Roseiflexus sp. RS-1: one gene and its partner. The main gene of each other region encodes a partner of the protein of the gene in region 2 in a complex. Links are inferred from orthologs where the notes say so. Each region holds a gene or a part of one and is shown on either strand. Other genes may lie near its edges.

Region 1 (7,262 bases), 2.4 Mb from region 2 along the record:
CCGCCAGCACGTCGCCGGTTCCGGCGGTTGCCAGCGCCGGGTTTCCTCCATCGTTGACGCGCACTCGACCCTCCGGATCGGCAATGACCGTCGTGGCGCCTTTGAGCACGACTACCTGCTGCCAGTGCATCGCCGCTTCCTTCGCCACATCGACCGGATGACCGGTCAATTCCTCGACGCCAAGCAGACGCCGCATCTCGCCTGGATGCGGCGTCAACACGCACCTGCCGCGCGGCAGACGGTTCCAGATCGTGCCAGACGCGGCATCGGTCGCTTCAGGGTGATGGATCAGGTCTGCCAGAATATTCAACCCATCGGCGTCGATCACAGTAAACGGCAATTCTGGTCGCTGCTTGACCACCGGTTTTTCGCTGCCAGCTGCGGCGATCCGAAACCCGATCTGTCCACGATGACGCGGTGATTGCAATCCCAGCAACCGCTCAAGAAACGCACGTGTCGCCTTCTCGCGCCCCAAACCAGGACCGACAAGCAGCGCCTGATACCCTTCGAGGATGGAGAGCACCTCGTCGGCAGCGGCATCGCCGACCACCCCCGGTTCGGCTTCGGGAAGGATGTGCAACGTGATTTCGGGGAGGCGCCCTGGACTGTACACCTGACTCCGCCCAACCGCAAGCGTCACCAGACCGGCGCCGACACGCGCCGCTCCGGCGGTCGCAAGCGTCGCTGCACCGGGGTAGTTTATCGATCCGGCAACGACCAGCACCTTGCCGAACGTACCCTTGTGCGAGTCGGGCGGACGGGGTGGAAGGAGCGAGCGCGCCAGTTCTATATCGATCATGTCGGTCATCACACTCTCCAGATCGGCGGGCGAAAGCCCGATATCGACGCTGCGCAGCACGCCAGCGTATGCGCGCGCCGGGTAGAACAACAACCCACGCTTGACAGGACCGGTCGAAACGGTCAGGTCGGCGCGCACTGCATTGCCGAGCACGGCGCCGCTATCGGCGTGAACACCGGTAGGCACATCGATCGCCAGAACGTATGGTTTCGTCCGGCGCGCATCGGTTGCCCTCGCCGCATTCAGCGTGGCGATAATCATCGCCAGTTCGCCTTCCACCGGGCGATTGGCGCCATACCCCAGCAACGCATCGATCACCAGATCCACCCTGGCAAGCGATGCCCGCAGCGCAGCACCCTGCGGATCATCGGCGGCAGCCAGTTCGGTGATAGCGCGTTCGCGACACAACCGCCAGTTGATGTCCTCGACAGTCTCACGTCGTCGCCAGACGAACAGCGTTACCTGCATGCCAGCATCGTGCAGCAGACGCGCTGCCACCAACCCATCCCCGCCGTTGTTGCCCGGACCGACCAGCACCAGCGCGCGACGACCCACAGGATCGCCGGAGACTTCGAGGGCGACACGCGCCACACCGGCGCCAGCCTGTTCCATCAATCCTGACCATGTAGCGCCACGGGCGACCGCCGCTTCTTCGATGGCGCGCATTTGTTCAGCAGTGACGATCTTGCTCATCGTTGTGGAACAACACCGGTGCGCCTCTCAAGGGCAGAGTTCTTGGGAGAAATGGTGATTCTCTGTATTCCCATGCGCCTTTGCCCCTCATCCCCCCAACCCCCTTCAAGGGGAGAAGGGGGAGTTTGGGCGTTCTGATGCCTGAAACGGGAGATGGTACGCAGAGGCTTTCCAAAAATCTACTCCTGTGAGCACGGGCGCACCCGATCGAGCGCGACCCGTCCCTACTTGATGCGTTCGATATACTCGCCAGTGCGGGTGTCGACCCGCACATAATCGCCCTGATTGACGAATGCCGGCACCGAAATAACCGCGCCGGTTTCGAGCGTCACCTGCTTGTTCACATTGGTCGCCGTATCGCCACGCACCGCAACGCTGGCCTCCGTGACCTGCAAGGTCACAAACAATGGCGGTTCGACCCCCAGAATCTTATTGTCATCGTAGAACAGGATATCCGCCATTTCGTTCTCTTTGAGAAACTTCGCTGGCTCGCCGATCATTTCTTCCGGCACCTCGATCTGCTCGAATGTTTCGGTGTCCATAAAATGATAGACGTCGCCGTCGCGGTAGAGGAACTGCATCGGGCGCTTCTCGACACGCACGATCTCGATTTCGGAACCGGCGCGTACCCGCTCTTCAATCGTTTTGCCGGTCTCCAGGTTCTTCAGTTTCATGATCACCATCGCGCGCCAGTTGCCAGGGGCATGGTGGTAGAACTCAACAACGCGGTGCAACTGACCATTGTAGCGGATGATCATATTGGTGCGCAAATCTGATGTTGTTGCCATACTGCCTGATCTCCACAGAAAGCGCCGCTCGCCTCTGAGCGGCGCCACATTAAGGGCTGATACACGATATATGTCAATTATATCAGAAAGTTGCGCATCTGACGAGATCGGGAACAGCGAGCGTCGCCGCGCCCCAGACGCGTGGTTCGGGCAACATATTCGGACTGGTTCACATGGCGCTGCCCGGTATGGAGGACAGCGCATAAGGAGCAGTCCAGGCAGGCAGCACACACAATCATGGCGGGTTGGCGCAGGCGCTATCTTCGCCTGCCCTTGGTGCGACCGCCAGTGCCGCAGCATTTCTTGCTTGCGCACCCGCGAATTTTTGTGTATGTTGATCATATCTGGTCGACAACCGTATCTGTGCTTCTGGCTGCGTTCTGCAACCAGGGCGCAGATCGGGGTGAAAGTGAAGCGCAATGCATGGCGAATACAAAATCCCTGGCGGAAAACTGATTGTCGTCGATCTTGATGTTATCGACGGCGCGCTGCGCGATGTGGTGTTGAGCGGCGACTTTTTTCTCGAACCGGCGGAAGCGTTGGAGTGGATGGCTGCGGCGCTTGAAGGTCTCCCGGCGAATACGCCGGTCGAAACCATTGCCACACGGGTACGCACGGCAGCGGCGCATGCCGAATTGATCGGCATTACGCCGGAAGGCGTCGCTGAAGCGGTGCGCCGCGCCATTCAGGAAGGAACACCATGAGCATTCCATCATCATCGCCCTGGCGCGCATATGACTGGCAGTTGATCCAGAGCGCGCCGATCCATCCGGTCATGCACATGGCGCTCGACGAGGCGTTGTTGGAGGAAGTGGCTGCCGGGCGGCGCAAGCCGACGCTGCGTATCTGGGAATGGGCGGCAAGCGCCGTGGTCATCGGGCGTTTCCAGTCACTGCGCAACGAGGTCGATCTCGAAAGCGCACGACGCTACCAGGTGCAGGTTGTCCGCCGCATCACCGGCGGCGGAGCGATGTTCATCGAACCGGGCAATACGATCACCTATTCGATCTACGCCCCGGTCGAACTGGTGGCAGGTATGAGCATGGTCGACTCATACGCCTTCTGCGATCGGTGGGTGCTCGACGCGCTGGCATCACTCGGCGTGGAGGCGTGGTACCAGCCGATCAACGACATCACCTCGGCAGCTGGCAAGATCGGCGGGGCGGCGCAAACGCGGCGCAATGGCGCGGTGCTGCACCACGTGACGATGGCATACGATATCGACAGCGCCAGGATGCTGGAGATCCTGCGGATCGGGCGTGAGAAACTCAGCGACAAGGGGATCGCCAGCGCCGCCAAACGGGTCGATCCGCTCCGCCGCCAGACCGGATTGCCGCGCGAGGCGATCATCGCGCGGATGATCGAGACCTTCCGCGCTCAGCATGGGCTGACCGAATCGGCGATCACACCAGACGAATGGGAAGCGGCAGAACGACTGGTCGAAACAAAATTCGGCACAGAGGCGTGGTTGCGTGCCATACCATGATGTGGAGCAGCAACGTTGCAGGAGAGGAGAACCGCAGCAGCGGTTCTCCTGTTCATTCATCAAAACCGAGCGCATCAGCGACGATGTACAACGGGCGTTGCTTCACCTCATCGTAAATGCGTCCCAGATATTCGCCAAGGATGCCGAGAAACACCAGTTGGACGCCACCCATGAACAGCACTGCCACCAGCGTTGTCGCCTGACCGAGCAGTTCATTGCCGAGCAACCGCAGAATGATCACCGCAATAATGCCGAGCAAGCCAAGCGCAGCAACGCCAAACCCGACATAGGTTGCCAGTTGCAACGGCAGGTACGAAAATGCAGTGATCCCATCCATTGCAAATTTCAGCATCTTGCGCAGAGGGTACTTGGTGACACCCGCTTTCCGCGCATCGCGCTTGTAGGTCACACCCGTCTGCTTGAAACCGACCCATACCGACAAGCCGCGCATAAAGCGGTGATGCTCGCGCATCGACTTGAGCGCATCGACAACCTTGCGATCCATCAGGCGGAAGTCGCCCGTATCGGCAGGAATATCGACGCTGGTAATTTTGCGGATGAGACGGTAGAAGAGCGAGGCGGTTGCGAGTTTGAACGCTGTTTCGCCTTCGCGTTCGGAGCGCACGCCATAGATGAGCTGGTACCCTTCGCGCCAGCGAGCGATCATGTCCACGATAACTTCGGGCGGATCTTGCAGGTCCGAGTCGATCACCGCAACCGCTCTGCCGCGCGCGTAGTCAGTGCCGGCGGTAATAGCTATCTGGTGACCGAAGTTGCGTGAAAAGTTGATCACTTTGACGCGCGGATCGCGCTCGTGGAGTTCCAGCATAATCTGGAGCGACCGGTCACGTGAACCGTCGTTGACCAGAATGATCTCGAATGGCTCACCCAGTGGCTCGATGGCAGCCACGACGCGACGGTAGAACTCTGGCAACAGCGCCTCTTCGTTGTACACCGGCGCCACAATCGAGAAGGTCGGACGCTCCGCATCGATGATCCGCTGTTCGCGCGGACGCGTCTGCGTCACAGGTTCAACGACTGTCATACGTGGAAGTTCTCCTGAACGGGTGCTCCATACGCTTGTGCCCATCGTCGCGCCTCCACTATTGTAGCATATGCCTGTGGCGATTGTGGCATACTGGTGTGACGTGAGGATGAGACATGATGATGGTCAGGATGTGACGTTCGTCATCCCGCCGGGGTCAATTCTTCCCAGTTCGGTCCTGTTTCGATCTCGACGCGCAACGGCACAGCGAACGGCGGTTCCATCCCGTGCAACACGCCTTCCATCCGCTCGCGCACCAGCGCCACCACATCGTCCACCTCCGCTTCCGGCGCTTCGAAGATCAGTTCGTCGTGAACCTGAAGCAGCATCCGGGTGCGCATCTGTCGACGCTGGAGTTCAGCATCGACCGCGATCATTGCCAGTTTCATAATGTCCGCAGCCGTGGACTGGATCGGGTGGTTGATCGCTTCACGTTCGGCTGCCTGGCGGCGTGGACCGGATACGCGCAGGTCGAACATGGGGCGGCGACGACCGAAGAGTGACTGCACATACCCTTCGCTCCGCCCGATGTCGAGGGTGCGGTCGATATAGTCGCGGATACGCGGGAACTGATCGAACAGACTATCGATCAGACCACGCGCCTGTTCGCGCGAGATACCCAACCGCTGCGCCAGCCCAAACGGGCTGATGCCATAGATGACGCCAAAAACCACAGTTTTTGCGATCCGTCGCTGATTCTTGTCCACCGCACTGAAGCCGACGCCAAACAGCCGGGCGGCAGTTGCCGCGTGGATGTCCCGCCCCTCGATAAAGGTCTGGATCAGGTTCGGATCGCCGGTCATATGCGCCAGCACACGCAACTCGATCTGCGAATAGTCGGCGGCGATCAGCAGGTGACCCGGCGCAGCGATGAAACCGCGCCGCACCTCGCGCCCCTCTTCGGTGCGCGTGGGAATATTTTGCAGGTTGGGCGAGTTGCTGCTCAACCGACCGGTCGCGGCGCCAAGCTGGTTGTAATCGGTATGAACCCTGCCGGTCTCCGGGTTAACCAGCGCCGGCAGTTCATCGACGTAGGTCGATTTGAGTTTGCTCAGGCGACGGTGACGCAGGATCAACTCGATGATGCCGGTGGTGTCGCTGGCTTGCAGTTCTTCGAGCGCCTGCGCGGTCAGCGAGTAGCGCCCCGTTCGGGTGCGATCAAGACCGGTAGTTGGCAGGTTGATCTTGGGACCGAACAACACCTCGCTCAGCTGATCACCGGAGTTGATGTTGAATGTCTGCCCGGCAATTGCGTAGATTTGCTGCTCAATCTGTTCGAGTTCCCGCCCCATGCGCTCACCAAGAGCGCGCATATACGGAACATCAAGCAGAATGCCTGCCTGTTCCATGCGCACCAGCACCGGAACAAGCGGCATCTCCAGGCGGTAGAACACATCTGCGACACTGCCGGCTGCGCGCAGTTTCGCTTCAAGCGCTGGCTTCAGGCGCAGCGTCATATCGGCGTCGGCAGCGGCATACGGCGTGGCGCGCGCAATCGGCACATCGGCGAAGGTCACCTGGTTTTTGCCCTTCCCGATCAACGCTTCAATCGATTCGAGCGGAGCGGCGAGGTTCAGTTCATAGAACGCCAGGTCTTTCAGGTTGCGCCGTTTGTCGAGCAGCGCCGCTGCCAGCATCGTGTCGAACGCCACACCGGCAACCGGGATGCCAGCGCGTTCCAGCACCTCGATGTCGAACTTCGCATTGTGCGCTATTCTGGAGCGCGCCGGATCGGCGAAAAACGGACGCAGCGCAGCAATGACTCGCTCACGCGGCAGTTGCGCCTCGCCGGTGGTATGCCCCAGCGGAACATACCATCCACTGCCGGGGATCGTCGCCAGGGCGATGCCCACCAGATCGTCGCGCAGGGGATTGGTGCCGCGCGTCTCGGTATCGAATGCAAATAGCGACGCATGCTTGAGTTCTGTGACAATTGCTTCCAGATCAGCATCGTTGCACGCGGCGCGATACTCACCAGGCGCATCGTGCGCTGGCGGCTCAACCACCGGCGCAACAGGCGTCGGCATATCGTTGAACAGGGTCAGCTGCTGCGGTCCGTCATCCGGTCCAGGTGTTGCAGGGGCAAACATATCGACCTGAAGCGGCGCAGGCGGCTCGACCGGCGGCAGCGCCTGCGGCGCTGCGATGGTCTGCGACGGGGGGAGGCGCCTGACCAGTGACGCACCGAATTCAAGTTCCTGGAAGACAGCAATCACCCGACTGCGATCATAGTCGGCAAGAGTTGCGGCAGGAAGGTCGAGCGTCACCGGCGCATCACGTACAATTGTCGCCAGTTTCTTGCTGAACAACGCCGCGTCACGCTGACCTTCCAGGTGCTTCTGGTAGCGTTTCGGCGCTTCGTCCAGATGATCGTACAGGTTCTCAATTGAGCCAAACTGATTGAGCAACGCAATTGCGCCCGCTTCCCCGATCCCTTTGACGCCGGGGATA
Region 2 (7,304 bases):
CCTCATCCGTCTGCTCAACGCTGCACGCGCCGATGTGTCGCTAACGCTGACAATTATCAGGGCACTGGGAGCGATCGGCGGCGATGAGGCAGTGTCGGCGCTGGCGCCGCTGGCAGGCAGGAGTGCGATTGAGCGCTTGCAGAGCGTTGTCCCATCCGATGCGCTCGACCTGCCGGTTGGAATCTGCCTGGAACAGGCACTCATTCCGCCGCCAATGATCACCCGCCTGCGCTGCGCTCTGGCATGCGCGCCAACCATTGCGGAGCAACCGACGACACTGGCGCAGTTTCTGGTAAACGAGGCGAATCTGGTGCGGTGCGCTGCGATTGAGGCGCTGACCGTCTGCGGCGGAGCGCGGGCGCGTGAGGCGATCCTGATCGCGCTGCGTCACCCGGCTGCACCAGCAGTCGCCGCAGCACTGGCTGTATCGCTCGACACGTCCGGCAGCTCTCACGATCTGCTGAAGGTGTTCGCCGATGCTGGCATCGACCCGACCATACGCTGGCACATCGTTGATCGGCTGGCGCAGCGCGCCGATGGACCGGCGCTCTTACGCGACGCCTGGACTCAGCGCGACCTTGATGCATATGGACGTGAACTGATCATCGATGCGCTGACACGTTATGACGCCGGGGCTTCCGCGTCGTTCCTGGTGCGACTCGCAAGTGACGCCGATCTTGCCCCTGTGGTGCGCGAACGGGCGCTGGCAGCGCTTGAAGGGGTGACCGACGCGGCATTTGAAGAAGCGCTTGTACAACTGATTGGCGATGGGCATCTTGATCCTGGACTGCGCGGCAAAGCAGCGGCGAGTCTGCCGGTTTCGCTCACCCCCGCGACACGCGCGATGCTCCGCGATCTGGTGCGCACCGATCCTCCGCCAACGCCACTGCTCATCGGCGTCCTGCGGGCGCTTGGTCGCTGCCGGGATGCTGCTGCGCTTCCCATTTTCCTGCGCTACATCCTCGATGAGCACACAGAAGTAGCCCAGGCGGCCATCGAAGCGCTTGCCGCCTGCGGCGATTCCAGCATCACTCCGGCGCTCGTGCGCGTTGCGCTGAGTCCGCAGGCGGGCGCCGCCACAAAGTTGAACGCTGTCGAGGCGTTGGTACGGCTCGGCGATCAGGACGCAGTTCGCCTGCTGCGTCCCTATCTGTCACATCGCTCAATCATTCTGCAAATGCGCGCATTTCGCTTACTGGCGGAGACGGCACAGATCGGCGGCGAAGCGGAACGCCTGGCGCGCGACCGGCTCTGTCCTGCGCCACTGCGTCTGGCAGCGTTGAACCATCTGTCCGCCGGATCGTCATCCGAATCGTTGCTGGCAGCGCTGGTTGGCGATTCCGGCGAGGACCCGACTATCCGTGCGGCGGCGGCAAGTCGACTGCATGCACCCGGGCATGTCTCGACCCTGGTCGGGGTGGCGCTCGATGCAACCGCACCGATGATAGTGCGATCAGCATGCATAGCCAGTCTGGGCGCCTGCAATGCGACCGACGCCTGGTTGGCGCTCAGTACGCTGGCCAGTTGCGAGGAAGAACCCACCATACGCGAACTGGCGTTGCACGAACTGGAACATCTGACGGTAGAGCCGCTGAGCGATAGAGTAAACTATGGAGCACAAAAGCGCCACGATCATGATCGTCGATGACGATACGGCGATCAGCAGTCTGATCAGCCACCAGCTTCGCAGCCTTGGATACCGCACCGTGTGTCTGCAGGACGGTCTTCAGGCGCTCCAGCGCCTTGCCGTTGTTCAGCCCGATCTGGTGCTGCTCGACGTTATGATGCCGCATATGAGCGGCTGGGATGTCTGCCGCCAGATCCGCACGTGTTCTGGTACGCCGATTATTCTTCTGACAGCCAAGGATGCCGACGCCGACGTGATGACCGGTTTAAGTGCAGGGGCGGACGACTATATTGTCAAACCGTACCGGATTGCGCAGTTGCATGCGCGTATCGAGGCGGCGCTACGAAGGTCGGCGCAACGTTCACGATCACGTTCCACCACGCACACCGCAGCGGAAGTCGTCGGCACACCCTCGCCTGCACCGGCGGCAACGCCAGCGCAGACATCTCCGACTGCTTCGACTGTGGTGACGGCGCCACAGCAGCCGCCACGTCCCCGGCTTAGCGCAACCCTGCGCGAGGAGCGCCGCCGACGAGGGGTATCGCTCTACCAGGCGGAACAGGTCTGTCGCGTGCGATGGGATTATCTCCAGGCGATTGAACAGGAACAATGGGAGTATGTGCCACGCGCACATCGACAGGCGGCGATACGAGCGTATGCCGCATATCTGGGCGTTCCCCTGCGTCATCCCCGCCCTTCCCGCATACCGCTCGCGTCGGTGGTGGCGCCGGCGGTCGCCGTCATGGTCATGCTGGTAGTTGCGGTCATCTACTTCCTCTGATGCCTGCGCTCTCGCAAACGAGACCAGCGGGTGTGGTATACTGAAAAAGAGAATTTCATAACAACGGACGACGGGCGTGGGAGAGAACCGCGCAAGCGGTCGCCGAAGGAGCAAGCCGGGGTTGCCGGACCCTGCGCGAATCTCTCAGGCGAAAGGACTGCGCCCTGACGACCCTCTGGAGAGCCTGTTCATACGGGCGCCGACGGAGTAACCCGTTATGCGGGGCATCTCTCAGGTCAACGGACAGAGGTCAGGCGCGATGTCTGACCCTGTCTCTTTTTATTTGACGAGGAGGTCGCCTGATGAGTGAGGCGGTTGGGTTGCGTCGCACGCCACTGTACGAGCGTCATCTGGCGCTGGGTGCGCGGATGGTGGCGTTTGGCGGTTGGGAGATGCCGGTTCAGTACAGCGGGATCATCGAGGAACATCGCGCAGTGCGCGAAGCAGCCGGTCTGTTCGATATCAGCCATATGGGTGAGGTGGAAGTGCGTGGACCAGATGCGCTGCCGTTCCTTCAGTATCTGGTGACGTATGATGTTGCCGCGATCCCGCCTGGTCGGGCGAATTATGCGCTGATGTGTCGCCCCGACGGTGGGATTATCGATGATACGTTCATCTACAATCTCGGTGATTATTACCTGATCGTCGTCAATGCCGCGAACACCGCAAAAGATGTCGCGTGGATGCACGAATGCGCAAAAGGCTTCAACGTTACAGTGTCCGATGTTTCAGACCAGACCGGCATGCTGGCGCTCCAGGGTCCGCTGGCTGAGGCGCTGCTGGCGCAGGTCGCCGACGCAGATCTGGCGGCGTTGCCATTTCACGGTGTTATGCAGGGGCGCGTCGTGCACACGCCAGCGATTGTGGCACGCACCGGTTATACCGGCGAAGATGGGTTTGAAATCTTCGTCGCCGCCGGAGATGTCACGCGGGTGTGGGACGAACTGCTCGATGCCGGGCGCACTATCGGGTTGAAGCCATGTGGTTTGGGGGCGCGCGATAGTCTGCGCTTCGAGGCATGTCTGGCGCTCTATGGTCATGAGATCACGGAAGAGACCAATCCATACGAAGCACGGCTCGGATGGGTGGTGAAACTCGACAAAGGCGATTTTATCGGGCGTGAGGCGTTGCAGCGCATCAAGCAGGAAGGAGTCGCGCGGCGTCTCACCGGCTTTGAGATGGCAGGGCGCGGCATTGCCCGCAGTGAATATGAAATCCGTGATCTCGAAGGCGCTCCGATTGGCAGGGTGACGAGCGGTATGCCCTCACCGACGCTGGGAAAAAATCTTGGCATGGGGTATGTGCCGGTCGCGTTCTCGACCGAAGGGAGCGAGTTTGATGTCGTGGTGCGCGACCGACCGGTGCGCGCCCGTGCGGTCAAAATGCCGTTCTACCGTCCACGCTACAAGAAGGGCTGAACGCCTGTTGTTTTGCATCGCTCTATCGACAGGAGGATTCCTATGGCTTTCAAGACGCCAGCCGAACTGCAGTACAGCAAGACGCATGAATGGATCCGGATCGAAGGAGATGAGGCGACGGTCGGGATTACGGATTATGCGCAGGATGCCCTCGGTGACGTGGTGTATGTCGATCTGCCGCAAGTCGGTGCGCGTTTCGAGGCGGATGGCGTATTCGGCGCTGTCGAATCGGTCAAAGCGGCCTCCGATCTGTATCTGCCGGTTGCCGGTGAGATTATTGCCGTGAATGAGGCGCTGGTGAACAATCCTGAGTTGATCAACAAAGACCCATACGGTGAGGGGTGGATCGTGAAGATCAGGGTTGCTCCCGGCATCGGTGCGTTGATGAGCGCAGATGCGTATGCAGCGTATGTGGATACGATCAAGCATTGAGAACTGGGAACTAAGAACTAAGAACTGAGAACTAAGAACTAAGAACTAAGAACTAAGAACTAAGAACTGAGGACTGAGAACTGAGGACTGAGAACTGAGGACTGAGAACTGAGGACTGAGAACTGAGGACTGAGAACTGAGGACTGAGAACTGAGGACTGGGGATCAGGAACCGGGAACTGAGCAGCCGGAAACAGGATGGAGTCGCAAATGACACACTATATTCCGATTACAGACGCAGATCGTATCGAGATGATGAAGACGATCGGCGTCGAACGTCTCGAGGATCTCTTTGAGGCGGTGCCGGCGGAGCATCGTTTTCCGCCGCTCCAATTACCGGAACCGCTCTCCGAGCCGGAACTGCGTCGGGAGTTGAGTCGGTTGGAGCGGTTGAATGCACAGGCTGGCAGTCACCTGATCTTTCTTGGCGCAGGCGCATACAACCATTTCGTGCCAGCCGCGATCGATCAAATCTTGCGGCGCGGTGAGTTCTACACGGCATATACGCCCTATCAGCCAGAGGTCAGTCAGGGTACGTTACAGGCGATTTTTGAGTATCAGAGCCTGATCTGCGCACTGACCGGCATGGATGTGGCGAACGCTTCGCATTACGATGGCGGTACGGCGCTGGCAGAAGCGGCGATCATGGCGATCAACGTTGTGCGCGGACGGCGGAAGATCGTCGTTGCGCCAGGGGTGAACCCGCAGTATCGCGCGGTTATGCGCACGCTGTTGCAGGGTGTCGATGTTGAGATTGTCGGTGATGAAGATCCAGAGGCGTCGCTTGCGGATGTCGCATCGCTGGTGGATCATACCACGGCGGCGCTGATGGTGCAAAGCCCCGATTTCTTTGGCGTACTGCATGATCTGCGACCGCTGACCGCCGCAGCGCACGCAGCGGGTGCGCTGATGGTTGCGCACTTCGACCCGATTGCCCTTGGTCTGTTCCAGACGCCGGGCGAGGCGGGCGCCGATATTGCAACTGCCGAGGGGCAACCGCTGGGCGTCGGTCTGTCGTTTGGCGGACCCTACCTGGGCATCTTTACCTGCCGCCAGCAGTACGTTCACAAAATCGCCGGTCGTCTGGTGGGCGTGACCCGTGATCTCGAGAATCGCCTGGCGTATGTGCTGACATTGCGCGCGCGGGAGCAGGATATCCGACGTGAGCGTGCGACCAGCAATATCTGCACCAATCAGGGTTTGATGGCGCTGGCGGCTGCGGTGTACCTCAGCCTGCTCGGACGGCAGGGGTTGCGGCGTGTGGCGGAGTTGTGCTATCACCGGGCGCACTATGCCGCTGCGCAGATTGCGCAATTGCCAGGGTATCAGGTGCTTGATCGGGGTCCGTTCTTCAAGGAGTTCGTCGTCAAAACCCCGCGCCCGGTTGTTGAGATTAATGCGGCGTTGCGGAACCAGGGCATCATCGGCGGCTACGATCTCTCCGGCGATTACCCGCACCTCGGCGATGCGATGCTGCTCTGCGTGACCGAGATGAATACACGTGCCGATATTGATGCGCTGGTGACTGCGCTGCGGTCGGCGGCATGAGCGGCGCCGGGCGCATATCACCGGATTGAGGGTGACGATGGACCTGCGACCCGAACTGATCGAGGCGGCGGTGGGCGCTCGCATTCGTGAACTGGTCTCCATGGGGGGTGATCGCTGGATGCTGGCGCTCGCGGATGGTCAGCGGAGCGTGGTGCAACGATTTTCCAGCACCGATGCGCTGACAACTGCTGAGGTAGCGTTGAGCCAGTTGCGCAGCGAGATCGATCTGCCGATCCCGCAGATCCGGCGCCTGGATGTCGCCGATGCGTCGTCAGAGGCGCCCCTGGCGCTCTTCATTGGGATCGACGGCGAGCCGCTGGCACGGAAGTTGCCGCAGATTCCCGACGAGTCGCTCTATCAGATCGGGATGCGGTTAGGGCAGGTTGTCTATCGCATTCATCGCGTTGCGGGCGGACGTTATGGTGCGTTGACCGGCGATGACCCGTGCGCCGCCGACGAGGAACGCGCGTATATTCAGGCGCGCCTCGATCACGATCTTGCTCAGGCGATTGCGCTGGAAGCGTTGAGTGAAGAAGAAGCCGCCGAAGTGCGCAGGGTGTTGCAGCAGTTTCTGCCGCCTGGTCGTCAGGCGGCGCTGTTGAACGGCGGATTGTCGCCGGAGACGCTGCTGGTGGCGCACCGCGATGGGCGCTGGACGCTCGGCGGGGTGTTGGGGTGGGAACACGCCCTTGGCTGGTGCCCGGCATGGGAGCATGTCACCTTTCTGGATGCCTGCGAAGGAGAACGCTGCTTCAGTCTGCGCGTCGGGTACGGCAACGGATACGATAGCGAAACGCAACGCGCCTACGAACAGGTGCGTGAACCGGCGCTGCGTCCATATCGGTTACTCCTGGCGCTGCGGCGAACTGTCGAACATGCCCGGCGCGGCGCCCATGACGACGCTCGCCGAAACAGAACTATTCTGCTGAGACTTGTGCGTTCTTGAGGAGACGTAGCGATGCATAACCACGAACCGCCGATCTTTGAGTTGTCAGGACCCGGTAAAATTGGCGTCAATCTGCCGCAGATCGATGTACCGCAGAGCGAACTGCCCGCCGATCTGTTGCGCGCCGACGATCTCGCCGGTTTGCCGGAGTTGACCGAGCCTGAAGTCATCCGGCATTACACGCGCATCAGTCAGCGCAATTTCGCCATTGACACGACCATGGTCAGCCTGGGGTCGTGCACGATGAAGTACAACAGCAAACTCCACGAGGAGGCTGCGCGCCTGCCCGGTTTCGCCGCTGCGCATCCGCTCCAGGGCGATGAACTGTCGCAGGGTGCGTTGCAGTTGATGTATGAACTGCAGGCGTACCTGGGTGAGATCTCCGGCTTTGATGCAGTTTCCCTGCAACCGGCAGCCGGGGCGCAGGGTGAGTTGACCGGTATTCTGGTGTTCCGTGCATACCACCGTGATCGTGGCGATCACGAGCGAGTCGAGGTACTGGTTCCCGACTCGGCGCACGGCACGAACCCGGCGACTGCGGCGATGGCAGGGT

The links.
Region 1: the proteins of gcvH (region 2) and ROSERS_RS17600 are in contact, whole or in part, in a crystal structure (PDB 3A7A), measured with the Escherichia coli proteins. The link is inferred for Roseiflexus sp. RS-1 from one-to-one orthologs.

Annotation. Positions count from the first base shown.
Region 1 is NC_009523.1:4,281,124-4,288,385, forward strand. The notes cover bases 2,010-4,873. They hold ROSERS_RS17600 (lipoate--protein ligase family protein), read left to right. Parts: upstream 2,010-2,980; coding sequence 2,981-3,766; downstream 3,767-4,873. Other genes in these bases: efp (elongation factor P), read right to left, coding at 2,010-2,280; ROSERS_RS17595 (hypothetical protein), read left to right, coding at 2,700-2,984; ROSERS_RS17605 (glycosyltransferase family 2 protein), read right to left, coding at 3,819-4,811. Also shown: ROSERS_RS17585 (NAD(P)H-hydrate epimerase), read right to left, coding at 1-1,492; more of efp, read right to left, coding at 1,717-2,009; polA (DNA polymerase I), read right to left, coding at 4,955-7,262. UniProt on the Escherichia coli protein: Catalyzes both the ATP-dependent activation of exogenously supplied lipoate to lipoyl-AMP and the transfer of the activated lipoyl onto the lipoyl domains of lipoate-dependent enzymes.
Region 2 is NC_009523.1:1,858,857-1,866,160, reverse strand. Bases 2,658-5,563 are described here. They hold gcvH (glycine cleavage system protein GcvH), read left to right. Parts: upstream 2,658-3,868; coding sequence 3,869-4,258; downstream 4,259-5,563. Other genes in these bases: gcvPA (aminomethyl-transferring glycine dehydrogenase subunit GcvPA), read left to right, coding at 4,468-5,563; gcvT (glycine cleavage system aminomethyltransferase GcvT), read left to right, coding at 2,711-3,826. In the rest of the region: ROSERS_RS07900 (HEAT repeat domain-containing protein), read left to right, coding at 1-1,648; ROSERS_RS07895 (response regulator), read left to right, coding at 1,611-2,408; more of gcvPA, read left to right, coding at 5,564-5,805; ROSERS_RS07875 (phosphotransferase family protein), read left to right, coding at 5,843-6,751; aminomethyl-transferring glycine dehydrogenase subunit GcvPB, read left to right, coding at 6,764-7,304. UniProt on the Escherichia coli protein: The glycine cleavage system catalyzes the degradation of glycine. The H protein shuttles the methylamine group of glycine from the P protein to the T protein.